Regions from separate parts of the Arthrobacter sp. GAS37 genome, predicted to be linked through region 3. Evidence: riboswitches for the same ligand, from Rfam matches in the RefSeq annotation. Region 3 holds a riboswitch; each other region holds the start of a gene.

Region 1 (3,272 bases), on a different contig from region 3:
CCCAGCCTAACCCCACTTCAGGGCTGTTCCGGAGCAACGGATGGCGGTTGGCGCCTCAGCCGGAAGAACTCCTCCAAGGCTCCGGGCTTTGGACGGACGGGCACGATGTCACGGTCCTCGGCCAGGATCGCTTCCACCGTGCCGAGGGCGAGTAGCTCATCCAGCAGCGCCAGCGTGGGCGGCATGAGCTTGAGGGTTCCGGCGGCTTCGGCATCCAGGATTCCGCGGACCGGCATCCACAAGGACGATGACGCTTCCGTGGTTTGGTGCTTTGGTTCGGCACCGGAAAGCGGGCAGGCAAGGTAGAAGTATGTGTCGAAGCGCTTGGGCTGGTCTGCCGGTGTGACCCAGTTGGCCCACGGGCGGAGGGTGGCGGCGTCGAGCTTCAGCCCGGCCTCTTCGAACACCTCGCGCTGCGCGGCCGCCAGTACCCGGCCGGCGTTGAACCCGGCGGAAGTGGGCTCGACGGCGATGCTGCTCCGGTGCCATGCGGCGGCGTGCCGCTCGACGACGTCGTCCGCGAAGTCCCAGCCGGAGCTGTCCACGTGATCCACCCGTCCGCCCGGAAAGACAACCATGCCCGCGGCGAAATCCATCGTGCTTACCCGGTGCTGAACGAAAACTTCCAGGCCGCGCCCGGCATCCGCGGGAACCTCCGGGCCTGACTGAATCGTGTGAACGGGGGCCTCGCGGACGAGGATCACGCTTGCGGCGAGCCTAGGTTCGGCCACCGTGGTGCTGTTCGCTTCGACAATGCCTGCCAAGACTGCTCCTTTGCCCGCTTGCTGCGTCACATTCTGCTGGATCATTCTCCCAGTTTCTGTACGCGCCCGCGCCATTCCGGGCCTGCCTGTGCTCACCCGGCGAATGATCCAGCAGAATCCGTCGTTACGCGTTTTGGCACAGCGCCCGCAACCCCGCCAAGGTGTAAACTGAACCACGCCCAAAAGGGTGGATTGATAACGACAGGGGAGCGCCGCCGTCGGGCTCGCAGCAATGCGGCACGGAGGACGGGCGCTGAGAGTGCGGACAGCCGCAGACCCTCGAACCTGATCCGGCTAGTACCGGCGCAAGGGAGTCGAGTTCTCATAGTGCCCGGACCGGCGCGGCGGAAGCCGCTCGCAGGCAACCGGAACACTTTCCCCTCCTGTTCTTCAGGAGGACAAAATGACTGGTATTTCTGCAAGGCCGGGCCTCACCAAGCCTGGTTACAACTGGCGCGTCGTGGACATCGTCGTGGCCGCACTGATCTCCATCGCCGGTGGCGTGATCTTCTGGGCATGGGACCAGATGGCTCTGGTTGTCACGCCCGTCACCGCCGGCTACCCTCCGCTGGGCGGCCTGATCGCTGGCGGTTGGATGATTCCGGCAGTGCTGGGCATGCTCGTTGTCCGCAAGCCCGGTGCGGCAATTTTCTGCGAAATGGTGGCCGCCACCAGCGAGCTCATCATGGGTAACCAGTACGGCACCACGGTCCTGATCTCGGGCCTGCTCCAGGGCCTCGGCGCGGAACTCATTTTCCTGGCCTTCATGTACAAGAAGTTCAACCTGCCGGTGTCCCTGCTGGCCGGTGCCGGCGCGGGCCTGTTCTGCGGGTTGAACGATTCCTTCCTGCCGTGGGGCTGGAACATCGCCTACGAGGTCGGCGACAAGCTCGCGTACATCGTGTTCTGCACGATCTCTGGTGCCGTCATCGCCGGTGCCCTGGCCTGGATCGCGACCCGCGGCCTGGCCAAGACCGGTGTCCTGAGCGCGTTCGCGTCCCGCAAGGCCGCCTCGGAGCCCGTCTTTTCCTGATGCCAAGTCCTGATTCCGGCACCCCTGCTGTGGTGCGACCCGCCGCCATTTCCGCGCAAGGGTGGGGCTGGCGGCACGCTGGCCGCACCACGCAGGCCATCCACGCCCTGGACCTGGACATCCGTCCAGGCGGGCGTGTGCTCCTGCTTGGCCCCTCGGGCGCGGGCAAGTCGACGCTCCTGCATGCCCTGGCGGGCGTTCTGGGCGAGGACGGTGACGACGCCGACGAGACCGGCTCGTTGCTGGTGGACGGTGTTTCGCCGAAGGCCCAGCGGGGCCGTGCCGGACTCATGCAGCAGGACCCCGAAACCCAGGTGGTGCTTTCCCGGCTGGGCGACGACGTCGCTTTCGGCGCCGAGAACCTTTGCGTGCCGCGGGAAGAGATTTGGAAACGCGTCCATGAAGCGCTCGACGACGTCGGGCTGCGGAACAGTGCCAGCGGCGACTTTGCGCTCGACCACCCGACGTCGGCGCTCTCGGGCGGGCAGAAACAGCGCCTTGCGCTCGCCGGCATCCTGGCCATGCGGCCTGGCTTGATCCTCCTGGACGAGCCGACCGCCAACCTGGACCCGGCTGGCGTGCTCGAGGTCCGCGATGCCGTGGGCCGCTGCCTGGACAAGACCGGCGCCACCTTGGTGGTGGTGGAGCATCGGGTCTCGGTCTGGAAAGACCTTGTGGACCGGATCGTGGTCCTCCAGCCGGGCAGATCCTCCTCCACGGGAGGGTCGACGCCAGGGGTGCTTCTGGACGGCGATCCGGACACCGTTCTGGCTCAAGCAAGGGACATGCTCACTGCTGCGGGCGTCTGGGTGCCCGGGTACGTGCCGGCCACCCGGCCACGTTCGGGCACGGCCGCCGGCTCCGGAACAGCAGCCGGCTCCGGGGCGAGGAGTGGGGGAGAGCTGCTGCTCGCTACCCAGGAGCTCGCGGTGTCCCGCGAAAGGCCGCGGCGCCGGGGGTTCAAAACCATCCTGCCCCTTCCTGTGCAGGCCGGACTCGACGCCGAGGTGCTCGCCGGGCAGGCGCTGACCATCACCGGCCCCAACGGTGCCGGAAAATCGACCTTCGCTTTGACCCTCGCGGGCTTGTTGGCGCCGGTGTCCGGCACAGTGACTGCCGCCGTCGGGCTCAGTGAAGGCGCCGGCACCGACCCTTTCAAGTGGAAGGCCCAGCAGCTGATCTCCCGGATCGGGACCGTGTTCCAAGAGCCCGAGCACCAGTTCGTCACCGGCCGCGTGCTCGACGAGCTCATGTTCGGCCCCAAGCACCTTGGCCATGGCGAGGAGCGAGTGGACGAATTGCTGGAGCGGCTGCGTCTGGGGCATCTCGTGGACGCCAATCCGTACACGCTCTCCGGGGGCGAAAAGCGGCGGCTATCCGTGGCCACGGTGCTCGCCGCGCACCCCCGCGTCCTGGTGCTGGACGAACCCACCTTCGGCCAGGACGCGAACACTTGGGCCGAGCTTGCGTCGTTC
Region 2 (3,272 bases), on a different contig from region 3:
CCTTCGCGGGGCTTGTCGTAGTAGAGCTCGATGCCGTTGCCCTCAGGGTCGGTGAAGTAGAAGGCCTCGCTGACCAGGTGGTCCGCGCTGCCGACGAAGGCGTGGGGTTCGTACTGCGCGGCCGAGGCAACAGTCGCGGCGAGCGAGGATTGGTCTTCGAAGAGCAAGGCCGTGTGGAAGAGTCCAGCCTCTCCGCGACCCGGGATCTGGAGCCCGGAGGCCGGCGCGAGGTGCACCAACGGCTTGCCGAGCCTGCCGAAGTAGAGTCCGCCGTCCTGTTCGGCGACGACCTCCAGCCCCAGGGCCCGCTGGTAGTAGTCGACCATGAGCTTCATGTCCCCCACTTTGAGCATGACCGTACCCATGGTGAGTTCGGCAGGAAGGAGATCCTGGCTGGATGTGATGGTCATGTGAAACTCCCGGCTTTTTGTGGCGCCGCCCTTCGGCAACCTCTATCTATCTAAATTACTTGAAGCTTCAATTTATTCCTAATGCCCGGCGCTTCCTGAAATATGTCCCCTCAGCACGGTGCATTGCGGATTCAGCACCACCTCAAGTGACGCACGGGGATCGTTTGCGTAGAGCACGACGTCGGCACTGGCACCTTCGCTGATGCCGTCGGCACCCAGCCACTCGCGTGCGGACCAGCAGGCGGCGTCGAGGGCGGCGGCCGCCGGAATGCCCGCGCGGTGCAGTTCCAGGATTTCCTCGCCGATCCGGCCGTGCTTGATGACGCTGCCGGCGTCGGTCCCGGCGTACACCCGCACCCCGGCGTCGAATGCCTCGGCGACGCGTTCATGCCTGCGCTCCCACAATCTGGTCATGTGCGCGGCGTAAGGCGGGAACTTCGCTTCCGCCTGCTTCGCGATGTCCGGAAAAGTCGCAATGTTGATGAGCGTGGGGACGATCGGCACACCCTGTTCCAGCAGCCTGGGGATATGGTGCGGCAACAGACCGGTGGCGTGCTCGATGCAGTCGATGCCGGCGTCGAGCATGTCGTCGATAGTCCCTTCGGCGAAGCAATGAGCAGTCACCCTGGCTCCCTCCTCGTGTGCCGCGGTGACCGCGTCCTTGACGATGGCGGCCGGAAAGGACGGGCCAAGATCCCCTGCCGAGCGGTCGATCCAGTCCCCTACGATCTTGACCCAGCCGTCTCCGGACCGTGCCTGCTTGCGCACGGCCTCCACGAGATCCTCGGGCTCGACTTCTTCGGCCAGTCCGGGGATGTACCGGCGTTGCCTAGCGATGTGCCTGCCCGCGCGGATGATCCTCGGCATGTCCGTCCGGCGCTGCAGCCAGCGCGTGTCGCTTGCGGATCCTGCGTCGCGGATCAAGAGGGTCCCGGCGTTCCGGTCCGCCGTTGCCTGCAGTCGGGCAGTCTCGTCGTCCACCGCTCCGCCCCTCCCCAAACCAACATGACAGTGCGCGTCGACAAGGCCGGGCAGCACCCATCCGTCCAGGACGACGTCCGGCGCGGCAGCAGGCCGCAGAAAGGTCAGCCGTCCGTCGACCGACCAGAGGCCGCGCCGTTCCTCTTCCGGCCCGGTGAGGACGGCGCCGCTGAACTCGATGATTTCCGCCATGATTCCACCCTAGTTCCCGGGGCCGTTGCCGGCCCGGTCACATCTGTCCTCGGTCACATCTCTCCCAAGCACCCACAGCTGTGGTAGCTTCGTCTACGACCACACGGGGGCCCTTGCAAGGGCTGAGATCGGGCTGACGCAGCCTGCGACCGTTGAACCTGTCCGGGTAATGCCGGCGAAGGAAGTGAGTAATCCTTTGAGCACCAAAGAAACACAGCTGAGCCCTACCCAAAACGGATCGGCGCAAGAGGTGACACATTCCCTCAAGTCCCATTCCCTCGCGTTCCTGGAAGATGCAGAGACGGGAATCCGGGTTCCAGTGACTGAAATCGCCTTGGAACCGTCCCCAAACGGCGAGGCCAACGCGCCTTTCCAGGTGTACCGCACCGCGGGGCCCGGCAGTGACCCTGTGATTGGCCTGGAGCCGTTCCGGAGCGAGTGGATCGAAGCCCGCGGCGATACCGAGGCATACAGCGGCCGCGAACGGAACCTGCTGGACGACGGCAAGTCGGCCGTGCGCCGCGGCGCCGCCTCCGCAGAGTGGAAGGGCGCACAGCCGGTGCCCCGCCGCGCCGTCGAAGGCAAGACCGTGACACAGATGCACTATGCCAAGCAGGGCATCGTGACGCCCGAAATGCGGTTCGTGGCACTTCGCGAGAACTGCGATGTCGAACTTGTCCGCAGCGAAGTCGCCGCCGGCCGTGCCATCATTCCCAACAACATCAACCACCCCGAATCCGAACCGATGATCATCGGCAAGGCCTTCCTCGTGAAGATCAACGCCAACATCGGCAACTCGGCCGTCACCAGTTCCATCGCCGAAGAAGTGGACAAGCTGCAGTGGGCCACGCAATGGGGCGCGGACACGGTCATGGACCTGTCCACGGGCGACGACATCCACACCACCCGCGAATGGATCATCCGCAACTCGCCCGTCCCGATCGGCACCGTGCCCATCTACCAGGCCCTCGAGAAGGTCAACGGCGAAGCCAACAAGCTCACCTGGGAAATCTTCCGCGACACCGTCATTGAACAGTGCGAGCAGGGCGTGGACTACATGACCATCCACGCCGGCGTGTTGCTGCGGTACGTGCCGCTCACCGCGAACCGCGTGACGGGCATCGTTTCCCGTGGCGGCTCCATCATGGCCGGCTGGTGCCTGGCGCACCATGAGGAAAACTTCCTCTACACCCACTTCGACGAACTCTGCGAAATCTTCGCCAAGTACGACGTCGCGTTCTCGCTCGGCGACGGCTTGCGCCCGGGAGCGACGGCGGACGCCAACGACGCCGCACAGTTCGCCGAGCTCGACACGCTCGCGGAGCTCACGAAGCGGGCGTGGAAGTACGACGTGCAGGTCATGGTGGAGGGCCCCGGGCACATCCCGTTCCACCTCGTCCGCGAGAACGTCGAGCGGCAGCAGGAACTGTGCGACGGCGCACCGTTCTACACCTTGGGCCCCCTCGTCACCGACGTTGCTCCGGGCTACGACCACATCACCTCGGCCATCGGCGCCACGGAGATCGCACGCTACGGAACCGCGATGCTCTGCTACGTCACCCCGAAGGAACACCTGGGCCTGCCAAACAAGGACGACGTCAAGACCGGCGTGATCACGTACAAAATCGCCGCCCACGCCGCGGACCTTGCCAAGGGACACCCCGGCGCCCACGAACGCGACGATGCCCT
Region 3 (3,272 bases):
GCGGGCCCAGTGGGAAGGCATCGAAAGCCAGTCCACCTCCACCAAGGTCCTGGCCCCGGAAGTGCTGTACGGCGAACCGGACCTCACCATCAAGGTTGTCCGCGACGTCTTCAACGAGGACTTCTCCAAGCTCATCGTCTCCGGCGATGAAGCCTGGGACACCATCGAGGCCTACGTCACCTATGTGGCGCCCGATCTGGTGGGACGCCTCGAAAAGTGGACCTCGGATCAGGACATTTTCTCGGCATGGCGCGTGGACGAACAGATCCACAAGGCATTGGAGCGCAAGGTCTTCCTGCCCTCCGGTGGTTCGCTCGTGATCGACCGCACCGAGGCCATGACGGTTGTTGACGTCAACACTGGGAAGTTCACCGGCAGCGGTGGCAACCTTGAGGAAACCGTCACCAAGAACAACCTTGAGGCTGCCGAGGAAGTGGTGCGCCAGCTTCGCTTGCGCGATATCGGCGGAATCATCGTCATCGACTTCATCGACATGGTCCTGGAATCCAACCGCGATCTCGTGTTGCGCCGCATGGTCGAGTGCCTCGGCCGGGACCGCACCAAGCACCAGGTCGCCGAAGTGACGTCGCTTGGATTGGTGCAGATGACCCGCAAGCGCATGGGCACCGGCCTGCTTGAGGTCTTCGGCGAGCAGTGCGAAACGTGCGCCGGTCGTGGAATCGTCACGCACGACGAGCCTGTGGAGCACCGTCGGGCCAACGTGGTGGCCGCTGAACACCACCACCCGCGGACGGAATCACAGCCGGCCGTCCGCCCGGAGCAGCGCAAGCGTCGCCGCGGCAGGGGGACAGGGCAGGGGACGGCCGAGCTTCCGATCACCCCTCCTGTTCCGGTCCATACAGTGGAATCCACTGATCCGAATCGCCAGGCGGCCACCCGCGCAGCCCTTGCCACCATCGCGGCTGCAGCCCACGCTGCCCACCTGCACGACGACGAGCTCCACCACGCGGCGGAATTGCTCGCCGACCGGCACGTAGCGGAAGCCACCCCGGTCCAGGCCCCGGCGGCCCCGGTCCAGGCTCCCGCCGCTGCTTCGAGTAGCGAGGAACGTTCGAAGCCTGTGCTGCGATTCGGCGGCGAGGAAGTTGCGTTGCCCTTCGTCCACCACGAAGAGGAGCCGGCGAGTGGTGCACCTGCCATGAGCCTGGATCTGTTGGCACAGGCATTCGCGGGCCTTGGAGAAGCTCCGGACACCGCGGCGACGGCAACAGAAGCCAAGGAAGCGCCCGCAGGTGCCCCCGCGGGCGTTGCAAGCAGAGAATCCGGGGAATCGGGTTCGCGTGGACGCCGAGGCCGCCGCAACCGTAGTGCCAGCCGGGCCCAGGGTTCCGCCAACGCCACCAACGTGGAGCACCACGAGGTTGCCGCGGCTGCCTCCGGTGGGGCCGCGCACGAGGCCAAGGCGACGGACGCGGCTCCCGCGAAGGCGACGGCGGCAGCGGAACCGATCATCCTCGGAGTCGGCGTGCCCAAGTCCGAACTCTAAGCGCAGTACCCTGTCCGAAGCCCCGGCCGTTTCCGCTCCTGTGGAAACCGCCGGGGCTTCGGCGTTGCCGGCCAATCCACCGGACCTCCCCACAGTGCGGTTGCAAAGGGGGATTTCAGCGGGCGAGGTGTGATCCGGGTTAAGCTAGGGGACTGACACGGGGTGCCGCGCACCAAGCCGGCTGAGACCAGACCCGTTGAACCTGTCCGGTTAGCACCGGCGAAGGGATGTCTCGCATGACAGTTTCGGCGCAATCAGCCGTCTACCCGCTCAAGGCCGTCCGGCGACCTATCCCGAGGGTCCTCAGCATTGCCGGCTCGGATCCTTCGGGTGGTGCCGGGATCCAGGCAGACCTGAAGAGCATCGCGGCCAACGGCGGCTATGGCATGGCCGTCATCACGGCGCTCACCGTGCAGAACACCCAGGGAGTCACTGCCGTCCACGTGCCTCCCGTGGAGTTCCTGCGCCAGCAGTTGGACGCCATTAGCGACGACGTCACGGTTGATGCCGTCAAGATCGGCATGCTCGGGGACGCGGCGGTCATCCACGAAGTCCGCCGCTGGCTCGGCGAGGCGCGTCCCGCCGTCGTCGTGCTGGATCCGGTGATGATCGCCACCAGCGGCGACCGGCTCCTGGCGGAGTCTGCTGAAACTGCCCTGCGGGAACTTCTGCCCCTCGCTGACTTGGTGACCCCCAACCTTCCTGAATTGGCCATGCTGCTTGGCGAACCTGAAGCCACTGACTGGGCATCGGCGTTGGAGCAAGGCAAACGCCTGGCTGCCGCCTGTGGGAACACCGTCCTGGTGAAGGGTGGCCATCTTCAGGGAGCCGGCTGCCCCGACGCCCTGGTCAACACCGGGGGAGTCCTGAGCCAGGACGTGGTGGAATTCGCCGGCCAACGCGTGGAGACCCGCAACAGCCATGGCACGGGGTGTTCCCTGTCGTCGGCGATGGCGACGGCCAAGGCGCGGCTCGGCGATTGGGAGTCCGCCTTGCGTGTGGTCAAGCCTTGGCTTCAGGAGGCGCTGTCCCAGTCCGAGGTGCTGGAAGTGGGGAAGGGCAACGGGCCGATCCATCATTTCCACGCGCTCCAGCACGCCCTTCAACCGGGCGATTTTGCCGTCCGGATGTGGGACGCCGCCCAAACGGAACTTGGGGCCATTTATGGCTTGGACTTCATCCAGGATTTGCAATCCGGTGGGCTCAGCGAAGCGCAATTCAGCTATTACCTGTCGCAGGATGCCATCTATCTCAACGGCTATTCCCGGGTCCTGGCGCGGGCAAGCGCCCTCGCCCCAAGCGAAACCGAACAGCTGTTCTGGGCCCGCGGCTCGCAGATGTGCCTTGAAGTCGAGTCCGAGCTGCATCGGAATTGGCTCAGCGGACGCCAGGTAAGCGGAGAGCTGGGCCCGGTCACCAAGGCCTACGTGGACCACTTGCTTGCGGCGTCGGCGTCGGGCAGCTATGCCGTCCTGCTGGCTGCCGTGCTGCCTTGCTACTGGTTGTACGCCGAGGTGGGACAGCAGCTCCACCATGGCTATATACAGGCGGGAGCGTCGGACGAGCACCCTTATGCGGACTGGCTGCGTACCTACGCAGACGAGGCGTTCGCCGAGGCCACGCGCAAGGCGATCGACATCACAGACGCCGCCGCGCAGGCCGCAACACCTGCGGAGCGTGCCGCCATGATGGAGGCGTTTGCCCAATCCTGCCGTTACGAAACGGCGTTCTTCGATGCTCCAAGGTTGCACGGCTGAACCCGGTT

The links. Region 3 has a riboswitch for thiamine pyrophosphate ahead of thiD (bifunctional hydroxymethylpyrimidine kinase/phosphomethylpyrimidine kinase). Riboswitches for the same ligand answer to the same signal wherever they lie in the genome.
Region 1: another riboswitch for thiamine pyrophosphate. It lies ahead of ABH924_RS11555 (ECF transporter S component); the one in region 3 lies ahead of thiD (bifunctional hydroxymethylpyrimidine kinase/phosphomethylpyrimidine kinase).
Region 2: another riboswitch for thiamine pyrophosphate. It lies ahead of thiC (phosphomethylpyrimidine synthase ThiC); the one in region 3 lies ahead of thiD (bifunctional hydroxymethylpyrimidine kinase/phosphomethylpyrimidine kinase).

Annotation. Positions count from the first base shown of each region.
Region 1 covers NZ_JBIYDB010000011.1:92,429-95,700, reverse strand. Annotated here, with positions in the region: gene ABH924_RS11560 (NUDIX hydrolase) at 18-809, opposite strand; TPP riboswitch at 958-1,094, shown strand; gene ABH924_RS11555 (ECF transporter S component) at 1,168-1,797, shown strand; gene ABH924_RS11550 (ABC transporter ATP-binding protein) at 1,797-3,272, shown strand, end outside.
Region 2 covers NZ_JBIYDB010000015.1:87,971-91,242, reverse strand. Annotated here, with positions in the region: gene ABH924_RS13765 (VOC family protein) at 1-410, opposite strand, end outside; gene ABH924_RS13760 (amidohydrolase family protein) at 489-1,583, opposite strand; TPP riboswitch at 1,677-1,784, shown strand; gene thiC (phosphomethylpyrimidine synthase ThiC) at 1,780-3,272, shown strand, end outside.
Region 3 covers NZ_JBIYDB010000038.1:27,692-30,963, forward strand. Annotated here, with positions in the region: gene ABH924_RS20600 (Rne/Rng family ribonuclease) at 1-1,507, shown strand, start outside; TPP riboswitch at 1,656-1,752, shown strand; gene thiD (bifunctional hydroxymethylpyrimidine kinase/phosphomethylpyrimidine kinase) at 1,744-3,264, shown strand.